DNA from 3 places in the Nonomuraea sp. NPDC049709 genome. Region 2 is predicted to be linked to each of the others. Evidence: predicted binding sites of a transcription regulator. Region 2 holds the regulator's gene; each other region holds the start of a gene.
The links. The regulator HrcA, encoded in region 2, represses chaperone genes, less so after heat shock. The targets are predictions, from matches to a motif close to TTGGCACTCTCNNNNNGAGAGTGCCAA.

Region 1: groES (co-chaperone GroES) is a predicted target of HrcA. The motif match lies at 3,724-3,750, and genes of this name have one in related genera.
Region 3: AB0J69_RS54945 (DNA starvation/stationary phase protection protein) is a predicted target of HrcA. The motif match lies at 2,146-2,172, and genes of this name have one in related genera.

The regions. Positions count from the first base shown of each region.
Region 1 is NZ_JBFANM010000003.1:240,265-250,296, forward strand. It holds gene AB0J69_RS04655 (sigma-70 family RNA polymerase sigma factor) at 1-588, opposite strand, end outside; gene AB0J69_RS04660 (hypothetical protein) at 902-1,501, opposite strand; gene groL (chaperonin GroEL) at 1,631-3,250, opposite strand; gene groES (co-chaperone GroES) at 3,323-3,637, opposite strand; gene AB0J69_RS04675 (methyltransferase domain-containing protein) at 3,890-5,065, shown strand; gene AB0J69_RS04680 (hypothetical protein) at 5,262-7,061, shown strand; gene AB0J69_RS04685 (hypothetical protein) at 7,147-7,533, shown strand; gene tsaD (tRNA (adenosine(37)-N6)-threonylcarbamoyltransferase complex transferase subunit TsaD) at 7,549-8,580, opposite strand; gene rimI (ribosomal protein S18-alanine N-acetyltransferase) at 8,573-9,004, opposite strand; gene tsaB (tRNA (adenosine(37)-N6)-threonylcarbamoyltransferase complex dimerization subunit type 1 TsaB) at 9,016-9,663, opposite strand; gene AB0J69_RS04705 (aminoglycoside phosphotransferase family protein) at 9,691-10,032, opposite strand, start outside.
Region 2 is NZ_JBFANM010000031.1:28,190-38,221, forward strand. It holds gene hemW (radical SAM family heme chaperone HemW) at 1-860, shown strand, start outside; gene AB0J69_RS29190 (DUF4870 domain-containing protein) at 857-1,657, opposite strand; gene AB0J69_RS29195 (DUF3097 domain-containing protein) at 1,654-2,460, opposite strand; gene AB0J69_RS29200 (hypothetical protein) at 2,478-3,380, opposite strand; gene hrcA (heat-inducible transcriptional repressor HrcA) at 3,538-4,551, shown strand; gene dnaJ (molecular chaperone DnaJ) at 4,563-5,702, shown strand; gene AB0J69_RS29215 (16S rRNA (uracil(1498)-N(3))-methyltransferase) at 5,704-6,429, shown strand; gene AB0J69_RS29220 (hypothetical protein) at 6,434-7,078, opposite strand; gene AB0J69_RS29225 (SigE family RNA polymerase sigma factor) at 7,075-7,587, opposite strand; gene AB0J69_RS29230 (histidine triad nucleotide-binding protein) at 7,869-8,213, shown strand; partial or broken gene AB0J69_RS29235 (PhoH family protein) at 8,318-9,022, shown strand; partial or broken gene AB0J69_RS29240 (LAGLIDADG family homing endonuclease) at 9,674-9,835, shown strand.
Region 3 is NZ_JBFANM010000106.1:15,394-25,425, reverse strand. It holds gene AB0J69_RS54955 (VIT domain-containing protein) at 1-967, opposite strand, end outside; gene AB0J69_RS54950 (MerR family transcriptional regulator) at 964-2,136, opposite strand; gene AB0J69_RS54945 (DNA starvation/stationary phase protection protein) at 2,253-2,720, shown strand; gene AB0J69_RS54940 (alkaline phosphatase PhoX) at 3,090-4,112, shown strand; gene AB0J69_RS54935 (TetR/AcrR family transcriptional regulator) at 4,200-4,793, opposite strand; gene AB0J69_RS54930 (SDR family NAD(P)-dependent oxidoreductase) at 4,885-5,691, shown strand; gene AB0J69_RS54925 (MMPL family transporter) at 5,726-7,879, shown strand; gene AB0J69_RS54920 (helix-turn-helix domain-containing GNAT family N-acetyltransferase) at 7,892-8,740, opposite strand; gene AB0J69_RS54915 (beta-propeller fold lactonase family protein) at 8,835-9,737, shown strand; gene AB0J69_RS54910 (N,N-dimethylformamidase beta subunit family domain-containing protein) at 9,790-10,032, shown strand, end outside.

The DNA of each region.
Region 1 (10,032 bases), on a different contig from region 2:
ATGCTGGGCGACGCGAACCGCACCCGGTGACATGCCGAGTACATTACCGGTCTCCTCGGCGGACAGCCCCGACACCACCCGCATCAGCAGCAACTCGCGCTGGTTGTCGGGCAGCCTGGCCAGCAACCGCCGGGCGTGCTCCACCTCGATGTACCTGACCACCGTCTCCTCTGGCCCCGGCCCGTCGTCGGGCCCGTCGGGCAGATCCTGAGTGGGTACGGCCGACCGCACCGAACTGCGCAGCGCGTCGGCCACCTTGTGCGAGGCGATCCCGAACACGAAGGACGCGAATGGCCGCCCCATGTCCCGGTATCGCGGCAACGCGGACAACACCGCGATGCACACCTCCTGGGCTACGTCGTCGGCAATGTGATATTGCCCTGAAACCCTGCCCAGCCTGGCGCGGCAATACCGCACCACCATCGGACGCAACTCACCGAGCAGAGATTCGATCGCACTGCGATCTCCCTGCACGGCGAGGCTCGTCAGTTCCCTAAGGTCGGAGTCATCCGTCCGTGCCGGAAGTCTCGACGCGAGCCTTACCCCAATTTTGGCGTCGGCGACGCTTCCCTCGCTCACGATAGGCATGATGCCCGCACTGATCCTGCCTGTCGTCATAGCGAACGGCTACGGATTGGTCACATTGAAGCGACGATAACCAGCAGTAATCAACCGACCACACTAAGCCTTAATATTGACATAATGTTTCACTTGATAACCCGGAATGCACGATATTTGTCAGACCGCCGACGCTTATGGCCCGCACCCGGTTTACTCCAATAATCCACCTTTTCCCACACTTCCCCCCATCCCGCCCAGAACCTCCCCGGGCACAAATGCGAACCCATCGCAACAAGGCAGGCACCGCAGCGACCTTCGGATAGCAAACCCGCCGGCGCGATCACTCGCGTTCGTCACGCGCGTCGAGCAGATCCAGGTACCCCCGGACCGCCTCCCACAGATGATGCTCCGGATACCGCCCCAGCCCCCGGTGCTCCCGCCGCCACCGCCGGTCCCAGTACGCCTCGTGCACGGCCCGCAGGTGCTCCAGGGCGGTCCCCAGCTCCCCCGCGACCTGAGCCACCCGCGCCTCGCCACCACCGGCGGCGCCGCGTACCGACTCGAACCGCCGCTCCCGCAGCGCCTCCAGCACGCCCTTCTCGATCCCTTCGAGCGACCAGAACCGTACGGGCTCCCGGATGCGATGGTTGGCCACCGGATCCCGATGGGACCGCCACCAGTAGGCGATCCCGCCCTTGTCCAGGCGCAGGAAGTCCACCAGCCAGGCGGTGCCGGGCGGCTGGGTCTCCCAGGCCACCTCCTCGGGCGGCAGATTCAGCACGAGGACGACCTCTACCGCGTCGATGGGATCGGCCCCGTCGAGCAGGTCGCCGAACACGTACGCCGCCCGCAGGAACGGCTCGTCCGCCGGGACGCGCCTGGTCCGCTCGCACTCCTCGGCGAGCATCCGCAGCCGCTCCACCGCCCGCGCGTACCGCATCCCGCCCCGCCTCCCCACACCGAGCCCGCGACCAGCGTACGGCCCCTCACGGCCCCCGACGGCCCGGGAACGCGTACGGCCCGCACCCCCTCAGGGTGCGGGCCGTGACGCGTGCGTACGGAAGACCGGTCAGTGGCCGTGGCCGTGACCGTGACCCTGGCCGCCGGCCGGGGCCTCCTCCTCGGGCTTGTCCACCACGAGCACCTCGGTGGTGAGCAGCATGCCCGCGATCGAAGCCGCGTTCTGCACGGCCGACCGCGTGACCTTCACCGGGTCGATGACGCCCTGGTCGAGCAGGTTGCCGTATTCGCCGGTCGCGGCGTTGAGGCCGTGACCCGCCTCCAGCTCGGCGACCTTGTGCGTCACCACGTAGCCCTCGAGGCCGGCGTTCTCGGCGATCCAGCGGGCCGGCTCCACCAGCGCGCGGCGCACGACGCCGACACCGGTGGCCTCGTCGCCCGTCAGGCCGAGGTCGTCGAGCTCCTTGGAGACGTGGATGAGCGCGGAGCCACCGCCGGAGACGATGCCCTCCTCGATCGCGGCGCGCGTCGCGGAGATCGCGTCCTCGAGGCGGTGCTTCTTCTCCTTCAGCTCCACCTCGGTGGCGGCGCCGACACGCAGCACGCACACACCGCCGGCGAGCTTGGCCAGGCGCTCCTGCAGCTTCTCGCGGTCCCAGTCGGAGTCGGACTGCTCGATGGCGAGCTTGATCTCCTTGACGCGGTCCTCGATGGCCTGCGCGTCACCGGCGCCGTCGACGATGGTCGTGGCGTCCTTGGTGACGACGACGCGGCGGGCCGTGCCGAGCACCTCGAGACCGACGTGCTCCAGCTTGAGGCCGACCTCCTCGCTGACGACCTGGCCGCCGGTGAGGATGGCCATGTCCTGCAGCATCGCCTTGCGGCGGTCACCGAAGCCCGGGGCCTTGACGGCCACGGAGGTGAAGGTGCCGCGGATCTTGTTGGTGACCAGGACGGCCAGGGCCTCGCCCTCGACGTCCTCGGCGACCACGAGGAGCGGCTTCTTCGTCTGGGCGATCTTCTCCAGCAGCGGCAGGAAGTCCGCGATGGAGGAGATCTTGCCCTGGGTGAGCAGGATGTAGGCGTCCTCGAGGACGGACTCCATCCGCTCGGGGTCGGTCACCATGTAGGCCGACAGGTAACCCTTGTCGAACTGCATGCCCTCGGTGAACTCGAGCTCCATGCCCATGGCGTTGGACTCTTCGACGGTGAGGACACCGTCCTTGCCCACCTTGTCGAACGCCTCGGCGATCAGGTCGCCGATCTGCGCGTCCTGAGCGGAGATCGTCGCGACATTGGCGATCTCCTTCTTGTCCTCGACCGGACGGGCGCTGGCGAGCAGCTTGTCGCTGATCGTCCTGGCCGCCTTGTCGATGCCGCGCTTGAGCGACAGCGGCGAGGCGCCGGCCGCCACGTTGCGCAGGCCCTCGCGGACCATGGCCTGGGCCAGGACGGTCGCGGTGGTGGTGCCGTCGCCCGCGATGTCGTTGGTCTTGGTGGCAACTTCCTTGGCGAGCTGGGCGCCGAGGTTCTCGTAGCGCTCTTCCAGCTCGATCTCACGAGCGATGGTCACACCGTCGTTCGTGATCGTCGGCGCACCGAACTTCTTGTCGATGACGACGTTGCGGCCACGCGGGCCGAGAGTTACCTTCACGGCGTCCGCGAGGGCGTTCACGCCGCGCTCGAGCGCGCGGCGGGCGTCCTCGTCGAACTCCAGGATCTTCGCCATTGCTGAATGTCCTCTCCTAGCGTCGAAAGCCCCGGCCGCCCTCAAGAGCGCCCGGGGCTCGACACATCCGGCCTACTTCTCGATGATCGCGAGAACATCGCGGGCGGAGAGCACGAGGTACTCCTCGCCGCCGTACTTGACCTCGGTGCCGCCGTACTTGCTGTAGAGGACGATGTCGCCCTCAGAGACGTCGAGCGGAATCCGCTTGTCGCCGTCCTCGTCCCAGTTGCCCGGGCCCACCGCAAGAACCTTGCCCTCCTGCGGCTTCTCCTTGGCGGTGTCAGGGATGACCAGGCCGGAAGCGGTGGTCTGCTCGGCCTCAAGCGGCTGAACCACAATGCGGTCGCCGAGCGGCTTAACGGGAACCTTGGTGGCGGTCGTCACGATCGGACCTCCCCTTCAGATTTGAATGATCTAGAAGAGGCGACCAGCTGGGCCTGCCGTCGCGGGTGTCAGACCTGCCTCGTCGCACGTTGGCACTCTCAAGGGGAGAGTGCCAACAGGAAACATATGCAAGAGGGGCTTGACAGTCAACACGAACGCGTCTGCTGAGAGCGATCAGACCGTAATCAGACGGTAGAGCTCCCGCGCGTCCCCTGCGTGACGGGTACGTGCCCGGTGCCGCTAACGTCAGGTGACGTGGACCTGGACGCCTTCACCGAGTTGCTCACCCCGCGCGGCCGGCGGGCGCTCGTGGAGGCCGGAGAGCTGGTGGGCGCCGATCCGGTCGCCGCCGCCACCACCCTGCGCAGGACCTACGACGCCGGGCTCACCTCCGCCGCCCTCACCCAGGCCGGGCTCAGGGAGCGGGCCAGGGCCAAGTTCGGGCAAGACGCCGGCAAAATGTATTTCACGTCACACGGCCTGGAGCAGTCCACCCGGGCGGAGGTCGCCGAGCACCGCGCCCGCCGCCTGTTCGCCCTTCGCCCCGCGGGAGCGCCCCACGTCCTGGACGCCTGCTGCGGCGTCGGCGGCGACCTCCTCGCGCTGGCCCGCGCCGGCTGCACCGTGACCGCCGTGGACACCGACCCGCTGACCGTCGCCGTGGCCAGGGCCAACGCGGAGGCGTTCGGCGTGGGCGAGCGGGTGACGGTGACCGTCGCGGACGCGGCCGGGGTGCGGCCCGAGGACTACGACGTGCTGTTCGCCGATCCGGCCAGGCGTACGGGCAGGGGCCGGACGTTCGATCCCATGGCCTACTCCCCGCCCTGGCCCGTGGTGCTCGACCTGGTCTCCCGGGCCGCCCTGGCGTGCCTCAAGGTGGCCCCCGGCCTCCCGTACGAGTTCATCCCCGAGGGCGCCGAGGCCGAGTGGATCTCCTACAAGGGCGAGGTCAAGGAGGCCACCCTCTGGACCGGCCAGGGCGGAGGCCGGCGGGCCACCCTGCTGCCGGGCGGCCACACCCTGACCGCCGCCGGAGTCCAGGCCCCGGTCGGCCCCGCCGGCCGCTACGTCTACGAGCCCGACGGCGCCGCCATCCGCGCCCACCTCGTCGGCGAGGTGGCCGAGCTCGTCGGCGGCAGGCTGCTCGACCCGATGATCGCCTACATCACGGCCGACGACCCGGTGGACTCCCCGTGGGCCACAAGATACGAAATAGAGGACATTCTTCCTTTCTCGCTGAAAAGACTCCGCGCCGCACTCCGTGACCGAAAAATCGGCAATGTCACCATCAAAAAGCGCGGCTCCGCCATCGACATCGAACGCCTCCGCGCTGACCTGCGACTCAAGGGCGACAACTCGGCGGTCATCATCCTGACCAGGATTATCGACAAACCATCGGTTCTCATCTGCAAGGCCCTCTCACCTGGCTGAACCCTCAAATCCGGTCATCCGCGCGTTAACCGCGATCTTTCACTTCACCACTGACGGACCTTGATCGAAAGGCTAAGGTGGGCGGGCGGGAGTTCTCCCCCCTAATGCGGTTGACCGCGTTCTCGCTCTTTCAGAAATGAACCGGACCTTACCCCACCGCTGCGCGGCAGACCGTCGGCGAGCGAAGGAGCTTTCGGTGGACCATTCCAACCACACCACCCTTCTTCAAACGGGCGCTTACGACGCCGTCCCCAAGAGGATGCGGGACCTGCTCGCGCGCGCCGCCCAGGACCACGTGTACGAGCAGCGCACCCAGGGCGCCGTGCTCGACGAGATCCGCCAGCGGCTCGAAGGCATGGAGTGGCTCCTGCGGGAGGTGCGAGAGCGCGAGCTGGGGGGCCTCAGCGGCACTCTTGAGTCGGTGAGCGGGCGGCTCGAGGAGATCTCCGCCAAGCCGCCGATGTGGGCGGAGGGCCTGGCTCAGCACGTGGAGGCCGTGCGCGACCACGTGGACGCCGTGGGCGAGAAGGTGGGCCACGTGGACGCCCGCGTGACTCCGGTCGCCGAGCTGCCGAGCCTGTGGGCCGACTTGGGGACCGTGGGCGAGAGCGTGGACGAGGCGCTGAGCCGGCTGCAGTCGGTGCTCGACACCACTGACGGCATCACCAAGGGCATGTCCGACTTCGCGGCCACGCTGGCCGGCCTCAACTCCAGCATGGAGGCCGCCGCCAGCCGCTTCACCCGGCTCGACAAGTCGATGGCCGAGCTGGCCGACCGTACCGACCGGGTCGAGGCCGTGGTCAACGACATGTCGGACGGCGTCGGTGAGCGCCTGGCGGGCACGGCCGAGCAGCTTGCGAGCAAGGTGGACGCCGCCGAGCAGCGCTTCACCGTCCGGCTGGACGAGACCGACAAGCGCCTGACGGCCCGCCTGGACGACGCGGACCAGCGGCTGACCCTCCGCCTCGACGAGACCGACCAGCGGCTGGCCACGGCCCTCCTGGAGGCCGACGAGCGCCTCGTGAGCCGGCTCAAGGAGGCCGACGAGCAGCTCACCAGCCGCCTGTCCGGTGTCGAGCAGCGCCTCACCACCAGGCTCGACGAGACCGACCAGCACCTCGCGGTGCAGCTCGGGGAGAGCGAGCAGCGCCTGACGGCCCGGCTCAGCGGCGTGGACGCCCGGCTCGACCGGGCAGAGGGCAAGCTCATGGGCCTCGACACCAGGCTCACCGGGTTCGACAGCCGGCTGGAGTCCGCCGACGAGTGCCTGGCCGACATCGACACCAGGCTCGACGGCATCGACGGCCGGATGAGCGGCGTCGACAAGCGCATCCTGTCCATGGACGGCCAACTCGGCGCGGTCGACAAGCGGCTCGGCACGCTCGACGGCCACCTGGGCCGCCACGACGACCGCTTCGACGCCCTCGACGTACGCGTCGACGCCCGCTTCGCCTCGCTGGACGAGCGCCTGGTCGCCACCGGCCAGCACGTCAGCGAGAGCGCCACCCGCAGCGAGGGCCGCTTCAACAAGCTCGACAACCAGATCGACGCCATCGACGAGCGGCTGGTGGAGGCCGAGGAGCACATGACCGGCCGCTTCGACGCCATCGACTCCCGCTTCAACGGCCTCGACACCCACATGAACGGCCTGGCCACCCGCGCCGAGCAGGCCGGCGAGCACCTGGAGTCGGTGGACGACCGCATCGAGGCCGTCAACCAGCGGATGAGCCAGCTCCCCGCCACCCTGGCCATCCCCGAGCGGGTCGGCGAGCTCATCCAGTCCCACACCGGCGAGCAGGCCGAGCGCCTGACCGCCGCCGCCGACGCGCTCACCGACCTGGTCAGGTCGCGGCCCGACCGCGACGAGCTGGCCGGCACGGTGTCCGGCATCGTCCAGCCCGCGACCGAAGACCTGAACAAGCGCCTGGGCGCGCTGGAGGAGACCATGCTGGCCCTGGCGGAGGCCCTGCTGCGCCCGACCCGGGCCAAGGACTGAGCGCCCCTGTGAGGCGGCTCACAGCCGTTCCTGTCACGTCCGGGAGGTCATGACCGTCCGTTGCTCGGAGCGAAAGGAGCAACGGATGTTCATCAAGATCACAGTGGTCGTAGCCGCGGCGACGATGCTCGTCGCCGGCGTGTGGATGCGGATCGATCCGACGGGCTTCGCCGCATGGGCGAACTGGCCCGACCACGTCCACTTCCTGCACGACGCCGGTGTCTTCCAGATAGGCATCGGCATGATGATGTTGTGCGCCCTGTGGTGGCGCGACGTGATCGCGGTGGTGCTGGCGGGCTACGTGTTCACCAACACCTTCCACGCGATCAACCACCTGCTGGACCGGCACCTGGGCGGCAGTGACTCCGACTGGTGGCAGATCGGGCTCTTCTCCGTACTCGCGGGTGCCGCGCTGGCCGTGCGCCTGCGCGCCCTCCGCGGGCGCGAGGAGCTCGGACGTGCGCGGTCGTGATCGGCGGCGAGGAGCTCAGACGTGCACCGTCGTGATCGGCAGCGACGAGTCGGCCGGGATCTCCAGCGTCGAGGGCGTGATGCCGGCCGCGACCAGGTCGGAGCCCAGGGCCGCGACCATGGCGCCGTTGTCGGTGCACAGCCCGGGACGGGGCACGCGCAGGCGTACGCCCGCCGCGTCGCACCGCTCCTGGGCCAGCGCCCGCAGCCGGGAGTTGGCCGCCACCCCGCCTCCGATCAGCAGGTCGTGCACGTCGTATTTCCGGCACGCCTGCAGCGCCTTGCGGGTCAGCACGTCCACCACGGCCTCCTGGAAGGAGGCGGCCACGTCGGGCACGTGGATGGACTCCCCCGCCGTCTCCCTGGCCTCGACCCAGCGCGCCACGGCCGTCTTGAGCCCGGAGAAGGAGAAGTCGAGCGTGCCGTCGTCGACCTTGCCGCGCGGGAAGGCGATGGCCGTCCCCGAACCGTCGCGGGCGGCGCGGTCGATGTACGGTCCGCCGGGGAACGGCAGCCCCAGCACCCGCGCCACCTTGTCGAACGCCTCGCCGGCCGCGTCGTCGACGGTGGAGCCGAGCGAGATCACGTCCTCGGCCACGTCGGGCACGAGCAGCAGCGAGGAGTGGCCGCCCGAGACGAGCAGGGCGATGCACGGCTTGGGCAGCGGCCCGTGTTCGAGCTGGTCGACGGCGACGTGGGCGGCGAGGTGGTTGACACCGTAGAGAGGGACGCCGAGGCCGAGCGCGTAGGACTTGGCCGCGGCCACGCCGACCAGCAGCGCCCCGGCCAGCCCGGGGCCGGCCGTCACGGCGATGGCGTCGATGTCGGAGAACTTCAGCCCGGCCTCGGCCAGCGCGGCCTCCACCGTGGGCGTCATGGCCTCCAGGTGGGCGCGCGAGGCGACCTCGGGCACCACGCCGCCGAACCTGGCGTGCTCCTCCATGCTGGAGGCGATCGTGTTGGCCAGCAGCGTGTGGCCCCTGACGATGCCGATGCCGGTCTCGTCGCAGGACGTCTCGATGCCCAGGACCAGGGGTGCGTCAGTCACCTAGCTTCCTTCTCATCATGATCGCGTCGGTGCCGTCGTCGTAGTAGCGGCGGCGGGTGCCGATCTCCTCGAACCCGAAATGCCGGTAGACCGCCTGCGCGCGCGGGTTGTCGGCGCGTACTTCCAGGAAGATCTCCCGGGCGCCCCGGCGGCTCGCCTCGGCCAGCAGCGCGGTCAGCAGCGCGCTGCCGATGCCCGTGCCCTGGTGTTTCTCCAGCACCGCGATGGTCTGCACGTCGGCCTGGTCGGCCGCGGCGGCGAGCCCGGCGTAGGCGACGATCTCGTCGTCCACCAGGGCCACCACGTAGTGACGGGAGCGCGGCATCTCGGCCAGCTCGCCGCGCATCATGCCCTCGCTCCACGCGTCGAGCGGGAACGTGGCACGCTCGATGGCCATGACCGCCGGAAGGTCGGCCGCGGTCATCGGCCTGAGGTTCACGCCGTCACCCTCTTGGGTGCTCCCGGCGCCACGGCGTCGGGTCTGCGCAGGTAGATCGGGCGCGGCGGGTCGAGCGGGATGCCCTGGGCCAGCCGCTCGGCCGCCAGGGCGGCCAGCGCGCCGGCGTAGGGGTAGGGCGGCGCGTCGCCCCCGCCCCCCAGGAGGTCGGCGTAGAGCTGGGCGCCCGCGCCCACGACCGGCAGCCCCTCCACCGGCACGTCGGCGGGCCGGTCCACGAAGGGACCGTCGAGCCGGGTGCGCAGATCGGAGTAGCGCGCCCAGAACACTTCCTTCCGCCGCGCGTCGGTGGCGACCAGGAAGGGCCCGGTGAGCCCGCTGCCGTAGGCGACGGCGTCGAGCGTGCAGATGCCGTACGCGGGGACGCCGAGGGTGGTGGCGAGCCCCTGCGCGGTCATCAGCCCGACGCGCAGCCCGGTGTAGGGACCGGGGCCGCTGCCCGCCACGATGGCCGTCACGTCGCGCGGGGAGGCGCCCGCCTCCCCCAGGACGAGCTCGATGGTGGGCGCGAGCAGCTCGCCGTGTCGCCGCGCGTCGATCGTCGTCGACTCGGCGAGCACGCGCTCCCCGTCGTGGAGCGCGGCGGTGACGGCGGGCGTCGCGGTATCAAAGGCCAGGACCAGCACGACTGTTTAGCCTACCCGCCGGAAGGGTCACGCCCAGCCCGTACGCCGCTTCAGCCAGTCGAGGGCCACCACTCCCTGGGCCCGCTGGAACGCTCTGATCGTGGGCAGGCCGGGCGGATCGGGCAGGCGGCCCTGCCGGACGAGGTAGCCGGTGACCGCCGCCACGACCTGGGTGACCGGGAGGCCGGGCAGGTCGAACAGCTCGTCGGCCGGGGGCCCGCCCTGCATGCTCACCGAGGGCAACATGCCCACCGTGTCGAACCAGGGCGCGCCGCGGCAGGCCCACGGCCAGTCCACGACGAAGACGCGGTCGTCGGTGAGCAGGATGTTGTCGGCCCGCAGGTCGGCGTGGACCAGGGTGTCGCCCGC
Region 2 (10,032 bases):
GGGCCGAGGTCACCACGGAGGCCAACCCCGAGTCCGTCGACCCCTCCTACCTGGAGAAGCTGCGCCACGGCGGGTTCAACCGGATCAGCTTCGGCATGCAGAGCGCCCGCGAGCACGTGCTCCAGGTCCTCGACCGGCGGCACACGCCCGGCCGGGCGGCGGCGGCCGTGCGGGAGGCGCGGGCGGCCGGGTTCGAGCACGTCAACCTGGACCTGATCTACAGCACGCCGGGGGAGACCGACGACGACTGGCGGGCCTCGCTGGCAGCGGCGATCGAGGCCGGTCCCGACCACGTGTCGGCGTACTCGCTGATCGTCGAGGAGGGCACCCGGCTGGCGGCCCGGATCCGGCGCGGCGAGCTGCCGATGCCCGACGACGACGTCGCCGCCGACCGCTACCTGATCGCCGACGAGCTGCTGGCCGCGGCCGGGTTCAGCTGGTACGAGGTGTCCAACTGGGCCATCTCCGACGAGGCGCGCTGCCGCCACAACCTGCTCTACTGGACCGGCGGCGACTGGTGGGCGGCCGGCCCCGGCGCGCACAGCCACGTCGGCGGCACCCGCTGGTGGAACGTCAAACACCCGGCCGCCTACGCGCAGCGGCTGGCCGCCGGCGCCTCGCCCGCCCACGCGCGCGAGGTGCTCGGCCAGGACGACCGCGACGCCGAGCGGCTGATGCTGGAGCTGCGGCTGGTCTCCGGCTACCCGCTGGCCGAGGTGGCGCCCGCCGCGCGCACGGTCGTGGCGAGCGCCCTGGCGCGCGGGCTGCTGGAGCCCGAGCCGTTCAGGTCGGGGCTGATGGTGCTGACCCTCCAGGGGCGGCTGCTGGCCGACGCGCTCATCAGGGATCTCCTGGTCTAGGTGATCATCCGGATGGAGAACGGGTAACGGTACGGCTGGCCCTTGTTCGTGGCCATGGCGGCCTGGATGTGGAAGATCAGCGACAGGATCCAGACGATCGGCAGCAGCAGGATGCCGATGAAGACGACCGTCAGGATGCCGGCGATCAGGTAGCCGATGAACATGGTGATCTGGAAGTTCAGCGCCTCCGCCGCCTGGTCCCTGACGTAGGGGGACTCGTCCTTCTTCATCAGGTAGATGATCAGCGGGCCGATCCACGAGACCAGCAGGCCGAGGAGGTGCGAGAGCATCGCCATGGTGGTGTCGTCGGTGCCGGGGCGCGGGCCGAACCTGCCGGGGACGTACGGCTCGCCGGGGCCCGGGGGGTAGCCGTGTGCGCCGGGGCGGCCGTACGCGCCCGGCTGGCCGTAGCCGGGGGGCGGCTGCTGCCCGTAGTTCGGCTGGGAGCCGGACTGCTGGCCGTAAGGCGCCTGCTGACCATAGGGGATCTGCTGCCCGTAGGCGCCCGGCTGGCCATAGCCGGGCTGGGAGCCGGGCTGCTGGCCGTAGCCAGGAGGCGGCGGCTGGCCGTAGCTGGGCTGCTGCCCGTAGCCGGGCTGAGAGCTGGGCTGCTGGCCGTAGCCGGGCTGGGAGCTGGGCTGCTGGCCGTAGCCGGGCTGGGATCCGGGTTGCTGGCCGTACGGGTTCGGCTGGCCGTAGCCGGGTTGCTGGGGGCCGGAGGCCGGAGGGAGGTCGGCGGGGGTGACTCTGCGCGTGGCGTCGTCGTCGGGCGGTGGCTGGGGCGGGTCGTGGGTCATGGTGCCTCCGTAACGAAGTCGATCAGTTCCTCGACCCGGCCGAGCAGCTCCGGCTCCAGGTCCGTGTACCTCGAGACGGCGCCGAGAATGCGCCGCCATGCCTCCGCGGGCTCCATGCGCCAGCCGAGGGCGGCGATCACGCCCTCCTTCCACGGCACCCCGCGCGGCACGTCGGGCCAGGCGGGGATGCGCAGCACGGAGGGTTTGACCGCCTGCCAGATGTCGATGTAGGGGTGCCCCACCACCAGCACGTCCGGTGAGGTGATCTCGGCGGCGATCCTGCTCTCCTTGGAGCCGGGCACCAGGTGGTCCACCAGCACGCCCAGCCGGCGCCCCGGCTCGGGGCCGAACTCCGCCACGATGGCGGGCAGGTCGTCCACTCCTTCGAGATATTCGACCACGACCCCTTCGACCCGCAGGTCATGGCCCCAGATCTTCTCCACGAGGGCGGCGTCGTGCACGCCCTCCACGTAGATCCGGCTCTGCCTGGCCACCCTGGCCCGCAGCCCCTCCACGGCGATGGAGCCCGACGCGCTGCGCCTGGGGCCCGCGGGGGCCGCCGTGGGCCGGACCAGCGTCACGGCCTTGCCGTCCAGCAGGAAGGCGGCGGGTGCGAGGGGGAACAGGCGGCGCTTGCCGAACCGGTCTTCGAGCGTGACGGCCTCCTTGTCGCAGGCCACCACGGCGCCGCAGAAGCCGCTGTCCGCGTCCTCCACGACGAGGTCCGGCTCGGCGGGCACTTTCGGGATCTTGCCCTTGCCCGGCCGACGCCAATTTCCCGACAGAACATCGCCCTCGTACACACGGGGACCGTAGCAAATCACCCGCTGACCGCAAGGCGCTTACGGGCACCGCTGCGGCGTACGAGGACGGTGATGGTGCCGGCGATCGCGACGAGCAGACCCGCTCCGGGGACGAGCACCAGCGCGGCCAGCCCGCCGGTGATCCCGCCCACGGCGGACAGGGCGTCGCGGCCCACGCCGTAGCGCACGGTGGCCTGCTCCTGGTTGGTGCAGGTGAGCTGGTAGTCGCCCTTGGCCGGGGCGTTGATCACGAGGAACTGCTCCCAGACGGCCCCGTTCACCGTGACCTTCTGGGTTCCCGCGGTCTTGGCCAGCCTGGCCTGCCCGGGGCCGCCGGTGATGGCGCAGTCGTAGGTGACCTGAGTGTCACTGGCGATGTACACGGCGGGTTTGTCGGCCGGGTCCACCGGGACGGTGACGCTTTCGCCGGACGCGAACGTCCGTGTCGGAGCCAGGTCCGCCACGCTGCTCACCACCCCGCCGGTGAACATGAGCACGCCGACCACCGCGCACACCACGAACACGCCCCAGGCCGCCGCGAGCCACCACAGGCGGGGCTTTATCGCTTTGGAGTCGATTCGTGGCGGAAATTGGGGCTGTTGGCCGTATTGTCCGTACTGAGGTGGCGGGCCGAACTGGGTGGGCTGCCCGTACTGCGGCAGCTGCCCGTACTGCGGCGGCTGGCCGAAAGGCGGCTGTCCGTAGGGCGGCTGGCCGTGCGGTGGCTGACCCTGTGGTGGCTGGCCGGGGCCGGGCTGAGAGCCGGGCTGGGGGCCGTAACCGGGCTGGGATCCCGGTTGCGGGCCGTAGCCGGGCTGGGAGCCGGGCTGCGGGCCGTACTGAGGAGGTCGCGGCTGACCGTGGTAAGGACCCTGCCCGGGCGGGGGGCCGTACGACGGGGGCTGGGATTCGTCGGTCATATGGGCAAGTGTGAGGCCTGTCGCTTCCAGGAAGCTAGCAGCAGGATGGGACGCGGTGTTATCGCACCTTGTGGGCGAGAGCCGTACACTTGGCACTCGGGAACACAGAGTGCTAGACACCGCGTTCCTGATAAGGACAGAGGCAGGAGGTGAGCACGTGCTCGACGATCGGAAACTGGCGGTGCTCCGCGCCATTGTCGAAGACTACGTGTCCACCAACGAACCGGTGGGCTCCAAGGCACTCGCCGAGCGCCACAACCTGAAGGTCTCCCCGGCGACGGTCAGGAACGACATGGCCGCGCTGGAGGAGGAAGGCTACATCACCCAGCCCCACACCAGCGCGGGCCGCGTGCCGACGGACAAGGGCTACCGCCTGTTCGTCGACCGCCTGTCGCAGGTCAAGCCGCTGTCGGGGGCCGAGCGCCGGGCGATCGAGACGTTCCTCGCCGGCGCCGTCGACCTCGACGACGTGGTCACCCGCACGGTCCGGCTGCTCGCGCAGCTGACCAGGCAGGTGGCGGTGGTGCAATATCCGACGCTGACGCGCTCGACGGTCAGGCACGTCGAGCTGGTCCCGCTGAACGACCGGCGGGTCATGCTCGTGCTGATCACCAACACCGGCCGGGTCGAGCAGCGCGTGGTCGAGCTGCCCGAAGTGGTGGAGGACACCCGCATCGCGCACCTTCGGGCCGTGCTCAACGCCTGCCTCGACGGCTGCGGCCTGAGCAACGTCCCGGAGCTGGTCGCAGACCTGCCCGAGCGGCTGCCCGTCGAAGACCGGCCCGCCGTGGCCACGATCCTGTCCGTGCTGCTCGAGACGCTGGTGGAGCGGCACGACGAGAAGATCGTGTTCGCCGGCGCGGCCAACCTCGCCGGTGCCGACTTCACCGTCGGCCTGCGCGACGTGCTGGAGGCGCTGGAGGAGCAGGTGGTCCTGATGCGGCTGCTCGGCGAGACTTCATCAGACACCCCGTCCGCTCTCACCGTGCGCATCGGCTCAGAAAACCCCTACCTGCGCGGCACATCCGTCGTCGCGACCGGATACGGTTCTGGCGACAACCAACTTGCCCGGCTCGGCGTGCTGGGGCCGACCAGGATGGACTATCCCGTGACGATGGGCGCCGTACGCGCGGTGGCACGCTACGTCAGCCAGATCCTGGCTGCATCATAAGAGGTCGATAAGTGGCAAACAGCGACTACTACGCCACCCTCGGGGTGCGCCGTGACGCAAGTCAGGACGAGATCAAGAAGGCCTACCGCCGACTCGCCCGTGAGCTGCACCCCGACGTGAACCCCGATCCTGAGACCCAGGAGCGGTTCAAGGAGATCACGCAGGCTTACGAGGTGCTGTCCGACCCGAACAAGCGCCAGATGTACGACCTGGGTGGCGACCCCTTCGGCGGCGCGGCGGCGGGCGCGGGCGCCGGAGGCTTCGGAGCGGGCTTCCCCTTCAGCGACATCATGGACGCCTTCTTCGGCACGGCGGGTGGCGCCCGGGGGCCCCGCTCGCGCGCCCGCAGGGGTCGCAACGCCACCATCCGGGTGGAGCTCGACCTGCGCGAGACGGCGTTCGGCACCACCCGCGAGCTGGTCGTCGACACGGCCGTGCTGTGCGAGGTGTGCCACGGCGCCGGAGCCGCGGCGGGCACCCACCCCGACACCTGTGACATGTGCAACGGGCGCGGCGAGATCTCCCAGGTCACCCGCTCCTTCCTGGGCCAGGTCATGACCTCGCGGCCGTGCCCGCAGTGCGGTGGCTTCGGCACGATCATCCGCCACCCCTGCCAGGAGTGCTCCGGCGACGGCCGGGTGCGCACCCGCCGTACGATCAAGGTGCGCATCCCCGCGGGCGTCGAGGACGGCACCCACATCCAGCTCGCCGGCGAGGGTGAGGTCGGCCCCGGCGGCGGACCGCCCGGAGACCTGTTCCTGGAGATCGTCGAGCGGGCCCACGAGATCTTCGAGCGGCGCGGCGACGACCTGCACTGCACCGTGCAGATCCCGATGACCGCCGCCGCCCTCGGCACCATCCTGGCGGTGGAGACGCTCGACGGCTCCGAGGAGGTCGACGTCCGCCCCGGCACGCAGTCCGGCCAGGTCATCACCATGTACGGGCGCGGCGTGCAGCGGCTCAACGAGTCCGGCAGGGGCGACCTGCTGATCCACGTCAACGTGGAGACGCCGACCCGGCTCGACACGGCCCAGGAAGAGCTCCTGCGCGAACTGTCCAGGCAGCGGGGTGAGGAGCGCCCGCCTGGCAAGTTCGCACCGGGACAGCAGGGTTTTTTCTCCCGCCTGCGTGACGCCTTCAACGGCCGGTGACGTGACCGCACCCGTGTTCCTGGCCCACCGGCTGGACGGACCGGAGCTGACGCTCGACGGCCCCGAGGGGCGGCACGCGGCCTCCGTGCGCCGCCTGCGGGCCGGTGAGCGGGTCGATCTGACCGACGGGGCCGGCGGGGTGGCCGAATGCGTCGTACGCGAGACGCTGAAGGACACGCTCAGGCTCGACGTGCTGCGCCGCTACGACGTCGAGGCGCCCCGGCCCCGGATCGTGGTCGTCCAAGGGCTGCCCAAGGGCGACCGGGGCGAGCTGGCGGTCGAGATGATGACCGAGGCGGGGGTGGACGTGATCGTGCCCTGGGCGGCCGCGCGCAGCATCACGCAGTGGAAGGGCGACAAGGTCGCCAAGGCGCTGGGCCGGTGGCGCTCCACGGCCCGCGAGGCGGGCAAGCAGGCCCGCCGGTTCCACCTGCCCGAGGTGGCGGACCTGGCCTCGACCGCGCAGGTCGAGCGGCTGCTGTCGGAGGCGGCGCTGGGGCTGGTGCTGCACGAGGAGGCGGCCGAGCCGCTGTCCGGGGTTGAGCTGCCGGCCGGGGGCGACATCGTGGTCGTCGTGGGCCCCGAAGGGGGCGTCTCGGAGGAGGAGCTGGCCGGGTTCCGGGCGGCCAAGGCGATGCCGGTGCTGCTGGGGCCGACGGTCCTGCGCACGTCCACGGCGGGGGTGGCGGCGGCGGCCGTGCTGCTCAGCCGCACAGGGCGCTGGTGAGCTCCTAGGGCGTGGTCTGGTCGGTCTCCAGCAGGGGACTGGCCACGGTGGTGGGAGTCTCCGTCACGTCGTCGGGCGGGCATTCCTCAGGGGGACACGACGTCGTGGGCTGCGCTGTCGTCTGCTCCACGGTGGGCGTCGGCGAGATCACGGGGCAGTCGGCCGGCGGCTCGACCTGCTCGGCCTGGGGCGACGGGCAGTCGGTGGTGGTGGCGCTGGGCGACGGCGACGGTGACGGCCTGCTGGTCGAGTCGGCCTTCTTGGTGGGCCGCGGCGACGCCGGCTGCGTGGTGTCCGGGATCACGACCTTGGGCTGGTCGGGGCTCGGCTCCTGCGCCGGGGGCTGCTGCGAGCGGGTGGTGGAGGAGTTGGACGGGACTTCGGTGACCTCGTTGCCCAGCGGGGCGACGGGCTTCTGGTCGATGATCTGGGAGCGCAGCTCGGGGACGGCCATCACGATCGTTCCGGCCACCAGGATGGCACTGGCGGCGGCCGCGCCCGCTCGCCACCAGAACAGGTTGCGTACGCCACGCCGCTCGATGCGGGCACGGATGATCTCCAGTCCTTCCGGCGAGGGCACGACCGCGTCCGCCTCCGCGCGGAGCGCACGGCGCAGCAGATCGCCGTACTCGTCGGGGGGCTGGGTCATGACATTTTCTCCAGGACCGATCGCAAGGCGGCCATGCCACGTGCCGTGTGGCTCTTGACCGCGCCCTTGCTGATGCCCATGGCGTGGGCGATCTCAGCTTCGGACAGATCACCGTAGTAGCGTAGAACCAGTGCTTCTCTCTGTCGGGTCGGCAGGGCACGTAACGCCTCGATGACGGCGGAGCGTTCCAGCTCGCCGATCGCGCCGTTCTCGGCGCTCGGGGCGTCGGGCAGGCCCTTGGGAGCATACTTCTCGACGACCGCGCGGTGACGCAGCACGGACCTGGACCGGTTGACGACAGATTGACGCAGGTAGGCGAGTGCTTTGTCGGGGTCACGCAGCCTACGCCAGGCGCCATGGATGGCGACGAACGCATCCTGCACGACTTCCTCAGCTGTTGCTATGTCGCGCACCAGCAACACAGCGAGACGCACCAACGACCGAAAGTGCGCGCTGTACAGCGCGGTAACGGCCATGTCGGCATCCCACCCGACCGGCACCGCCCCCATCGACCTGTCGGCCAGAAGGGTTTCGGTGGTCACATCAGTGGGACGCGCGGCCTTCCCAGAGGGTTTACGCTCTTCCGGTTCTTGAGGTTTCCCCGGTTCCTTAGGGTGCATTACCCAGTCGTGTCCTCGCCAGGTGGCGCTCGCCCGACCCTGAATCGTCTGTTTTTACGCTGAAGTGTCGCACACTCACCCTAACCGCGTCGATCTTCGTACGCACGACACAGCCGATTACCGATTCGCAACGGACTCGCTGACGGCAGGCCTCTCGGTAGGGTGATCGGGTGAGCGATTGCCTCTTCTGCAAAATCGTCGCTAAGCAGATTCCCGCTGAGATCGTTTATGAAACCGGCCGGACCCTCGCGTTCCGCGACATCAACCCGCAGGCGCCCACCCACGCGCTGGTCATCCCGAAGGAGCACCACGCCGACGCGGCCGCGCTGGCGGCGGCCGACGACGGGCTGGCCGACGAGGTGCTGAAGTCCGCCCACGAGGTGGCCGTGCTGGACGGCGTGGCCGAGGGCGGTTACCGGGTCGTGTTCAACACCGGGCCCGGCGCCGGGCAGACCGTCTTCCACGTGCACGCCCACATCCTGGGCGGGCGGGATCTGAGCTGGCCGCCCGGATAACCGGACGCGGTGATATTGACGCGAGCAATCCGCCTGCTCCCGGATACGATGGGCGGAGAAGCACACCGAAAGAGACCGGGAGGCATCAGGCCGCTGGCCTGCCCATGTCCGAACTACACGAATCCCGACGCACGGCACCTCCCTCGCGCACTCAAGCGAAGGTGCTGATACCGGACGAATATCCGATGGTCAGCCTCCTGGGCTCCCGTGACGAGCTGCTGCGCGTCATCGAGGGCGCCTTCCGGGCCGACATCCACGTGCGGGGCAACGAGATCACCGTAACCGGCAGCCCCGACGAGAGCGGCACCGTGGTGCGGCTCTTCGAGGAGCTGGTCGAAGTCCTGCGCAGCGGCGGAGAGCTCACCCCCGACGCGGTCGAGCGCAGCATCGCCATGCTGCGCATGACCTCCGACCGCCCCGCCGAGGTTCTCTCCCTCGACATCCTGTCCTCCCGTGGCCGGACGATCCGCCCGAAGACGGTCAACCAGAAGCGCTACGTCGACGCGATCGACAAGCACACGATCGTGTTCGGCATCGGCCCGGCCGGCACCGGCAAGACCTATCTCGCGATGGCCAAGGCCGTGCGGGCGCTGCAGGAGAAGCGGGTCAACCGGATCATCCTGACCCGCCCGGCGGTCGAGGCCGGCGAGCGGCTCGGCTTCCTGCCCGGCACGCTCTACGAGAAGATCGACCCCTACCTGCGGCCGCTCTACGACGCGCTGCACGACATGGTCGACCCCGACTCGATCCCCAAGCTGATGGCGGCGGGCACGATCGAGGTCGCACCGCTGGCATACATGCGCGGCCGGGCGCAGCCGCTCGGCACCGGCGTGCTGACTCCTGACGGATGGCGCTCCATCGGAGAGCTCGAGGTCGGTGACCTCGTCATCGGGTCGAACGGCGAGCCGACCCCTGTGCTGGGCGTCTACCCGCAGGGGGAGAAGAAGATCTATCGGCTGTACAGCCAGGACGGTGCTTCGGTGCTCGCCTCCGAAGACCACCTCTGGACTGTCCGCACCCGTGACGACGCCAGACGCGAGAAGCCGTGGCGGGTGTTGGAGACCAAGGAGCTGATCGGCGACCTGCGGTCCTCTCACTACCACAAGTGGGAGCTGCCGCTGCTGAGCGCGCCGGTCTGCTTTCCCGAGCGCGAGGTTCCCATGGATCCGTACGCGCTCGGCCTGCTCCTGGGAGACGGGTGTGTCACCGGGACGACCACCCCGAGTTTCGCGACGGAAGACCCGGAGCTGGTCATGGCGCTCGAGCATGCCCTTCCCGGCGTGCGGGCGCGGTGGAAGGGCGGGCCGGACTACGTGCTCAACCGGGTGAGGCAGCCCGGGGAAAGCATGACGATCGCCAATCCGATCATCGACGTCATGCGGCGCCTGCGCCTGTCGGGCTGCAAGTCGAACACGAAGTTCGTGCCCGAGGTCTATCTGCGCAACACGGCTGAGACGAGGATGGCGGTCCTGCAGGGACTGCTCGACGCTGACGGGGGGCCTGTCACCCAGCAGGGGCGCACGTGCCGGATCCAGTTCAGCACCGTCTCGCCGCGGCTTCGCGAGGACGTGGTCTTCCTCGTCCAGTCCCTCGGAGGCGTGGCCTACTGGCGCACGCGTCCGGCGACAGGACGCACGCCCGGGTCGGCGCGGGGCAGGCAGATCCGCCACCGACACGACGCGTACATCCTGGACATCCGGCTTCCGGAAGGCATCGAGCCTTTCCGGCTGTCGCGGAAGGCCGAGGCCTACAACGCGTCCGGAGGCGGTCGCCCGATGCGCTTCGTGGACCGCATCGAACCACGTGGTACCGCGGAGTG
Region 3 (10,032 bases), on a different contig from region 2:
GCGCGGCCGCCCGCCGGGCGCAGACCATCTTCCAGCCGCTCATGCTGCCGGAACGGTCGAGCAGCAGCACCAGGTCGCGCGGAGCCCGGGTGGCCTGCAGCGGCGGAGGCAGCACGGTGAGCGCGAACGTCCCCCGGCCGTCGAGCTGCAACGACGTGGAGGCGTCGAACGACAGCCGCAGCACGAAGTCCCGGTCGAGGCGCTCGCCGGGGCGCAGGCGTACGGTGCGGCCCTGTCCCTTGGCCGGTCCCTTGGGGGGTCCCTCATGGCCTTCTTCCACCACGTGCAGGCTGGAGGCCAGCTCGCGCAGCTCCAGACCGGCGGCGTCCACGGTGGCGGCCAGCGAGAGCCGCACGGGATTGGGGAAGCCGGGCAGCAGGACGGGCGGGCTGATCCGGGAGGCGTCGGGGACGGCGTCGGTGTCGGGCGCCGTGCCGTCACCGGCCGGCTGCCCGTCGACGGGGCTGCCGGGGATGTAGCGCGGGGCCACGACCAGCGGGAACCTGAACGTGGCCGCGCCGTCCTCGTACGGCAGCGGCTGGCTCATGGTCAGCCGGACAGAGACGCGCTCGCCGGGCAGGATGTTCCCCACCCTGATCGTGAACACGTCCGGCCGGTCCTCCTCGGCGATCGCCGCCCGCCGGCCCTCGCGCAGCGCCTGGTCGTAGTCCGCCCTGGCCTGCCCGCGCTCCTTCAGCACGCCCTCGATCACCCGGTCGTCGGCCTCCATCCGGAACCCCGTCACGGCCGCCCGGTCGGGCAGCGGGAAGACGTACGTGGCCTCCAGCGTGACATCGAACGGGTTCCTGAACCCCTGCGTGACCTCGACCCCGGCGACGAGCCCGGAGATGTCCGCGGCCACGTCCACGCTCTCCAGCGGCAGGTTGCCGCGCTCGGTCAGCAGCGCGCCGATCCCGGCGTCCGGCACCGGCAGGCACCGTGCGGGCTCCAGCGAAGTGATCTTCATGTCAGCTCCCTCTCTTCGAGCACCGCGAGCAACGGCCCCGCCGCCGCCAGCACCGCCTGTACGTCCTCCTCGGACGGAACCCGGCCCGCGTCCAGCACCAGCCGCACCCCGTCTCCCAGCCTGACCCCGCTGACCACGCTCGCCCGCGACGCCACACCGCCATGCCCGGCCCCCGACTTCGCGGAAGCGGTCGTTCCACGGCCCGCCTGCCCGGAATGAGGTGACACGCCGGCTCCACCGGTCTCGCCGCCCCCTGCCTGGGCAGGCGCGACGCTCCCGCTGGGCCCGCCCCCCGCGTCAGCCGGCCGGCCGCGCACGTCACTCGCGCCTCGCGGGCCTGCCCCGGCGCTCTCGTCGGACGCGCCCCCGGGTCCGGCCGGACGGCCGGGCAGGGCGCTCGCGCCCCGCGCGTGACCCGCCGCGGGCTGCGCCCCAGCCGTTCCACTTCGGGTGTGACCCGCCGCGGGCTGCGGCCCAGCGGGTGTGCTTCGCGGGTGGCCCGCCGGGGGCTGCGGTCCTGCGGGTGTGCTTCGCGGGTGGCCCGCCGGGGGCTCCGGCCCAGCGGGTGCGCCATGCGGGCGACCGGCCGCCGGCCCCGGTCCGGAGGTCTTGCCGTTCCCCGCGGCCGGACGGCCGGGCGCGACACCGGCGTCCTCTGCACCGCCCCCTCCAGGCTTCGGCGGGACGGTGTCCGGCGCCGCTCCCTGGGCACGCGCGGTCTCGGCACCCGGCCGCTCGGCCCAGAAACGCCCGCGTGCCGTCTCCCCATCGAACGAGCCCACCCGCGACCCCGGGCCGCCACCGGCACGCCCACTGGCAGCACCGCCCGCCTGGCCCGCGTCCGTCACCGGCGTGGCCTCCACCCGGGCCGCCGCCTCCAGCATCCGGTCCGTCGCCCCGGCCAGCGCCGCCTGGATCTCGGCGATCGACCGGCCGGCCGCCTGCAACCGCTTCACGGCCACCAGCTGCAGCAGGTGCCGCCGCCCGTACCGCGCGATCCGGCCGCGCCGGGTCAGCGGCGGGTCCACCAGCCCGATGGTCGTGTACCACCGGATCAGCCGCTCCCCGGGCACGTCCCGGACCCGGCCGTTGGCAGGGGGCGGCGCGCCGTCGCGCAGCAGGCGCGCCGCGTGCTCGGCCAGCTCGCCGATCGTCCAGGTCTCGCTCATACCCTCACAATGACACTGTCACTATTACACTGTCAACAACGTCGGCGATCGGAAGAACTACAGGCCCGATTTCGTTCTAAATGTGTAAAGTCCGACCGTCGGGGAGGAATGACGACATGGCTACGATCACCGGTCCCATCTCAGGCGAAGCCAGGAACACCGTCGCTGAAGCTCTCCAGGGCGCCCTGGTCGACCTCATAGATCTCTCACTGGTCGCCAAGCAGGCCCACTGGAACCTCATCGGCTCCCACTTCCGCCCGATCCACCTCCAGCTCGACGAGGTGACCGAGTTGGCCAGAACGCACATGGACACCATCGCCGAGCGGGCCGTAGCCCTCGGGATCAACCCGGACGGGCGCTCCGCGACGATCTCCCGCTCCACGAAGCTCCCGCAGCCGGAGGGCGGCTGGATCGAGGACGGCAAGGTCGTGGCGACCTTCACCGACATCCTGGACGGCATCAGCAAGCGCATGTACGAGCGCATCCAGGCCACCGACGAGCCCGACCCCGTCAGCCAGGACCTGCTGATCGCGGTGGCGCAGGACATCGACAAGCAGCACTGGATGTTCCAGGCCCAGCGCTGACAGATCTGCGAAGAGCCCGGGCGTTCGGCCCGGGCTTTCGCATGCGGCGAGGTAAGAGGTGATCGTCCCCAGCCGGACCGGACGCGCCCGGCCCCGCCACGGTGCTGTCACCGGGACCCGGTTCCGTTTGGGCGGACGCCTCGGTCTCGGACGTCGCCTCGCTCGCCCGGGAAAGCGGTTTCGCCGTCACGCAACGTCACGGGGTGGGCGGTCGCCGCTTCGCGTACCTCCGCCAGGCGTACGGAACGTCACCGCCCGCGTCCGGTCGGGCGGAGCGGCGGCGGGGTTTGCGCAGAGTTTGATGTCGCGAGTCCCTGCCATTCATGTCGGTGCGGTCGACTAGCGTGGCACCTAGAGGGAGGCCCCACGATGTCCCACAAGACTCTCCTCCGCACGGGCCCGCTCTTGCCTGGCGGGGTAAGCCCGTATGGACCGCTCGGCCTGCCCGGGCCGGGCGGGCTGGCGCTGCCCCACGAGTTCACCGGCAGGGTCGTGGCCCGCTCCGGTCACAAGGTGGCCGGCCTGACCTGGCACGCGGCGCCCGACGGCGGCGCCTGCTTCCCCGACGGCGCCGGCTGGATCTACGTGTCCAACTCCGAGCTCCCGCTGCTCGGCGGGGCCTCGGCGCTGCGCTTCCGGGCCGACGGCAGCATCGGCGACGCCTATCGCATCCTGTCGGGCACCGACCTCAACTGCGCGGGCGGGGCCACGCCGTGGCACACCTGGCTGTCGTGCGAGCTCGGCCACCGGGGCCGCGTCTTCGAGTGCGACCCCTACGGCACGCGCGCCGCGCGCCCCCGCCTGTCCATGGGCCGCTTCAAGCACGAGGCCGCCGCGTGCGACCCGGAGCGGCGCGTGATCTACATGACCGAGGACGAGCCCGACGGCTGCTTCTACCGGTTCCGGCCGGGCGACTGGGGCGACCTGACGGAGGGCACGCTTGAGGTGCTGTGCGCCTCGGGCCACTGGCAGGCGGTGCCCTCGCCGGCCGCCCTGCTCAAGGAGGCCCGCCACCAGGTCGAGGACGCCCGCCACTTCGACGGCGGCGACGGCTGTCACTACGCCGGCGGGGTGTGCTACTTCACGACCAAGGGCGACACCGGCCTGTGGGCGTACGACGCGCAGACCTCGACGCTCGACCGCCTCTGCGAGGGCGTGCGCGCCATCACCGCCGCCCCCTCCGGCGACCTCTACGTCGCCAGGGAGCGCCCGGAGGTCGACGTCATCGCGCCGGACCGGGCGGTGACCCCGTTCCTGCGGCTCGAGGGCCACGACGGGGCCGAGCTGACCGGGCTGGCGTTCTCGCCGGACGGCGAGCGCCTCTACTTCTCGGCCCGGCGCGGCCGCACGGAGGGCCACACGTTCGAGGTGGCGGGCCCCTTCCGCACCTGACTCGCGTGGACGCGCCTGACCCCGGCCTGAACGCGCCCGATCCGCCTGAACGCGCCTGGCCCGGGTGAACGCCTGACCCCCGCGGGCTCAGGCCAGGTAGCGGACCAGCATGTGCTTGAGCTCGTCCACCAGCTCGGCCGACCGCTCCGGCGGCGATGAGGTGACCATCGGCATCACCGCCTTCACCATGGCCAGCCCCATGGTCCCCATGAGCTGGGCGCGCTCCTCCGGCAGCTCTGGGGCGCGGCGCCGCAGCATGGCCGCGAGCTGCCGCGCGATGTCCTCGTGCAGCCGCTGCGAGGCCGCGGCGAACTGGTCGCCGGTCGCCGTCCCGTACAGCAGCGACCAGTACGCCGGCGACTCGCTCTTGAACTTGACGCTCTCGTCCACGAGCTGCCCCACCAGTGCCTCCAGCGGGATCTCCGGCGTGACCGCGGCCAGCCGGGCGGCCCAGAACTCCTGCCGGTCGACGGTGTAGCGGGCCACGAGCGCGTCCAGGACCTCCTCCTTGTTCCTGAAGAACTGGTACAGCGACCCCGGCGACACCCCCGCCCGCGCGGCGACCTGGTTCGTGGTCAGGTCCGGGTAACCGACCTCGGCGATCACCAGCTCGGCGGCGTCGAGGATCTCGGCCATGCGCTTCAGGCCGCGCGCCTGCCGACGGACCGTGCGTTCAGCCATGGGTCTCCTCGTTGACAAATGCGAGCATTTACTTGTATTCCTGGTCCCGGAAGCAAACACGAGTAGTTTACCGACTTTTCCGGGAGGCCTCATGAGAACCGTGCTCGTAACAGGGTGCGGCAGCGGGTTCGGCCTGCTGACGGCGCTCACGCTGGCCAGGAGGGGCGACCGCGTGCTCGCCACCGTCCGCGACCCCCGGTCGGAGGGCGCCGAGCGCCTGCGCCGCGCCGCCGCGGACGAGGGTCTGCCCCTCGAGGTGCGGCGGCTGGACGTCACAGAGCCCTTCGGAGGCGCCCCCGTCGAGCTGGACGCGCTGGTCAACAACGCCGGATACATCCTGCGCGGCCCCGTCGTGACCCTGTCCGACGAGGAGCTGCGCGCCCAGTTCGAGGTGAACGTCCTCGGCCCCGTCCGCCTGATCCGCGCCCTCGCGCCCCACATGAGGCCGGGCGGCGTGATCGTCAACGTCTCGTCCATCGCCGGCTCGGTCGGCGTGCCCTTCGAGGGCGCCTACTCGGCGGCCAAGGCCGCCCTGGAGTCGCTGTCGGCCGCGCTCCGCTTCGAGCTCACCCCGTACGGGCTGCACGTCGTCGTGATCGCCCCCGGCAACTACGGCACCTCCATCCGCGCCCGCGCCCGCTGGGCCGAGGCGTTCACCGAGGACCACCGCGACCGCGCGGCCCACGACCGGTTCTGGTCGGCGTTCGACCGCTCCCTGGCCGGCCGGGGCGACCCGCAGGAGGTGGCCGACGCCGTCGCCGCGGCTGTCGAGGCCCCCGAGGGGGCCTACCACCGGCTGGTGGGCAAGGACGCCGAGTTCCTGTACGACCTGCACCGACGGACGTCCCAGGAGGACTTCGAGCGCCTGGTCGCCGAGACCCTGGGACTCGAGCGATGAAGGCCGGGACGGCGCGCGCGAGGGCGGTGCCGGCATGGCGGTGAACACGCGTCCCCGCCCGGCCCGCGCGGCCACCGGCGGGCCGCCGCTGCGCAGGCTCGGATTCCTCCTCGTACGCCGCCGCAGGCTCGTCCTCTCCCTGGCCCTGGCCCTGCTGATCGGCGCCGGGGTGCTGGCCGCGGGGGCGGTGTCGGGGCTGTCGCTGGCCAGGTTCGAGGCGCCGGGCTCGGAGTCCGACCGGGCGCAGTCCGAGCTGATCGAGCGGTTCGACACGGGCAGCCCCGACATGATCTTCCTGGTGACGGCCAGGAACGGCACCGTGGACGACCCCGCGGTGGAGGCGGCGGGCAGGGACCTGACCGCGCGCGTCGGCCGCGAGGAGGGCGTGGCCGAGTCGGCGTCCTACTGGACCCGCGGCAAGCCCGCCACCCTGCGCAGCGAGGACGGCAGGCACGCCCTCGTCGTGGTGCGCATCCCGGGCGACGCCGACCACGTGCGCGCCCGGGTGCTCCCCAGGCTCGTCCCCGAGATCACCAAGGGCACGGACCTGCTCCAGGTGCGGGCCGGGGGCGGGGAGGAGGTGTTCCGCGAGACCGTGCCGCTGGCCCGGCAGGACTTCGTCCGGGCCGAGCTGGTCATCTTCCCGCTGGCGTTCGTGCTGCTCTGGCTCTACCAGCGGCGTGCCATGGCGGCCCTGGTGCCGATCCTGGCCGGGGTGTACGCCATGGTGGTCGGCCTCGCACTGCTCAGCGGCGTCCTGCTGTTCACCGAGATCTCGACCTTCGCCCTCAACCTGACCCTGGCCATGGGCCTCGGCCTCGGCATCGACTACTGCCTGTTCGTCATCCAGCGCTTCCGCGAGGAGACGCGCGACGGCGCCGACCGGGCGGCGGCGGTCGCCGGGGCGGTCGAGCACGCGGGCAGGACCGTGCTGTTCAGCGGCCTGACCGTGGCCTCGTCCCTGGCGGTGCTGTTCGTGCTGCCGTTCGACTTCCTGCGCTCGTTCGCCTACGCCGGCATCGCCGTCGTCGCGGGCGGCCTGGTCGCGGCGATCATCGTGCTGCCCGCCGTGCTCGCCACGATCGGCGGCGCACTCCTGCCGAAGCGGGCCGGGCCCGAGCGCGCCGACGGGTTCTGGCACGGCCTGGCCGCCCGGGTGATGCGCCGCCCGCTGGTGTTCGGCGGGCTGGCCACCGCCCTGCTGCTGGTGCTCGCCTCGCCCTTCCTCGGCCTGCGCTTCGGCGTGGCCGACGACCGCATCCTGCCCCCGGAGGCGTCGTCCCGGCAGACCCAGGAGGTCATCCGCCAGACCTTCCCGGCCGAGGAGACGGACGCCATCCAGCTGGTCTCCACGGGCGCAGGGGGAGACGTCCGGCAGTACGCCACGGCCCTGTCCCGCCTGCCCGGCGTCGCCCAGGTGGACTCGCCGGCCGGCTCGTACGCCGGGGGCGCCCGCGTCGGCGACGGGGACACCGGCAGGTTCCAGGGCGAGGGCACCTGGCTGTCCGTGGTCCCGTCGGCCGCGGCCCTGGCGGACGACCCCGTACGCCTGGTCGAGGCCGTACGCGCGGTCGAGCCCCCCTTCGAGGTCCTGGTCGGCGGCTACCCGGCCGAGCTGTCCGACTACCGCTCCTCCGTCGTGGACCGGCTGCCGCTGGTGCTGGCGCTCATGCTCGGGGTGACGTTCGTGGTCCTGTTCCTCATGACCAGGAGCCTGATCATCCCGATCAAGGCGACCCTCCTGAACATCCTCAGCCTCGGCGTCATGTTCGGCGCCGTCGTCTGGATCTTCCAGGACGGCAACCTGTCGGGCCTGCTCGGCTTCACCCCCACGGGCACGCTCGACCCGAGCATCCCGATCCTGATGCTCTGCGTCGCCTACGGCCTGTCGATGGACTACGAGGTCTTCCTCCTTTCCCGCATCAAGGAGGAGTACGACCGGACCGGCGACACGCAGGAGGCCGTGGCCACGGGGCTGCAGCGGGGGGCGCCGCTGATCACCGCGGCCGGGGGGATCCTGGCGCTCACGTTCGCCGCCTACGCCACGGCGCAGGTGACGTTCGTACAGATGCTGGGCATCGGCATGGCGGTGGCCGTGCTGGTGGACGCGACCGTCATCAGGGCGGTGCTGGTGCCGAGCCTGATGCGCCTGGCGGGCCCGCTCAACTGGTGGCCCAGGGGCCGGTGACCGGGGGCGGGCTCAGAGGTCGCGCGACCACACCTGCTCGTTGACCTCGACGCCGTTCTCCGTCCCCGTCTCCTCCGACTCCAGCTCGAACCCGGCCGCCTGGTAGATGCGCCGCGCGCTCACCAGGCTGTCGCGGGTCCACAGCGTGATCCGCTTGTAGCCCTCGGCGCGCGCGTGCCGCAGGCACTCGTCCACCAGCCGCCGCCCGATGCCCAGGCCCCGGGCGGACGGCTCGACCAGCAGCATCCGCAGCTTGGCCGTGGTGTCGTCCTGCCGCACGCAGAACACGCAGCCGGCCCGCTCCCCGCCGACCTCGGCGATCCACCCGGCGTCGCGCGAGAAGTCCAGCTCGCCGACGATCCTGGCGACGAGCTGCTCGAACTCCGTGCCCCAGCCGTACTCCTCGCTGTAGAGCACGCCGTGCCGGTAGACGACCCAGCCCAGGTCGCCGGTGCGCGGGGGCCTGATCACGTACGGCTCGCGCTCCCGCGCCGGCCCGAGCAGCGCTCTGATCGTCGCCATGCCGGCGACCAGCCGCTCCTGGTCCGCCTCCGGCAGCCCGGACAGCAGCCGCCCGATCTCCTCGGCGGAGCGCCGGTCGAGCCCGGCGAAGATCTCGGCCCCCTCCGGGGTGAGCCGCACCAGCTGCTTGCGCGCGTCGGAGGCGGACCGCTCGCGGCCGATCAGCCCGTCGCCCTCGAAGCGCGCCAGGATCCGGCTGAGGTAGCCCGCGTCCAGGTCGAGCAGCCCGCGCAGCTCGCCGGTCTCCATCCGCTCGGCGTGCGCCAGCTCGAACAGCACCCTCACCTCGGTCAGCGAGTACGGCGAGTCGAGCATCCCCGCCTGGAGCGCGCCGATCACCTTCGTATAGAACCGGTTGAAGGCTCGGACCTCAGAGATCCTTGCTTCTGTCAACGAACTCATTGCCATAGTCAACCATAGGAGGATCCCCGCTGTGAAGCACGTGCGCATAGGCGGATACGGCCCCGGCATCGTCACGATCGGCGGCGACCTCACCAGGGTGGCGGCGCCCTCGTTCCTGGTCGCCCACCCCACCCTCCCGGTGCTGTACGCGGCGGGCGAGCTCGAACGCGGCTGGCTCACCGCGTACGAGGTGGGGGCGGAGCTGTCCCCGCTGGACGAGCGGCCCAGCGAGGGCCACAGCCCCTGCCACGTCGCCGTCGACCCCGGGGGCACCCTGCTCGCGGCGGCCAACTACGGCGACGGCACGGCCCTCCTCCAGCGGATCGACGAGCGGGGCGCGTTCGCGGGCGAGCCGATCGTGCTGCGCCACGAGGGCTCGGGCCCGAACGCCGAGCGCCAGGAGGGCCCGCACGCCCACCAGGCCGTCTTCCACGACGGCCTGCTGCACGTCTCCGACCTCGGCACCGACGAGATCCGCCGCTACCGCCTCGACGGCACCCCGCTGGAGCCGATCCGGATGAGCCCGGGCACCGGCCCGCGCCACTTCGCCTTCTCCGGCGGCCGCCTCTACGTGGCGGGCGAGCTCGACGGCACCGTCACCCTGATCGAGGGCGAGCGCCGCACGGTCGTCCCCGCCTCCGGCCACGAGGGCCCGAACGACCCCTCCCACCTGCAGGTCGAGGGCGACTTCGTCTACGTCGCCAACCGCGGCCCCGACACGATCTCGGTGCTGCGCGCCGCCGACCTGTCCCCGGTGGCCGAGGTGGCCTCCGGCGGCCACTGGCCCAGGCACTTCGCCATCGACGGCGAGCGCATGTACGTGGCCAACCAGTACTCGAACGACGTGACCGTCCTCGCGCTGCGCGACGGCGTCCCCGAGCCGGCCGGCGAGGCGTACGAGGTGGAAAGTCCGGCCTGCGTGCTGATCATGTAAGGAGTTCGCCAAGTCACGGCCCACAGGGCAGTTCGGTCATGACCATGGGCACGTGCGCAAGATCCTGCTCGTTCTCGTCCTGCTGACCTCCGCCTGCGGCGGACCGCCTCCCGTCACGCCCCCGGTGACCGCACCCGTCGCGCGGGCCCACGCACCCGAGGCGGACGTGCAGGAGTCCTGGCGGATCACCCGGCAGGGCGCCGAGCACGAGATCGAGGGCTACGCCGACCGGGTGAGCGTCCTGCCGGGCGAGCGGTTCCGGCTGCACGTCTCGACGACCGCGCCGCGCTTCTCC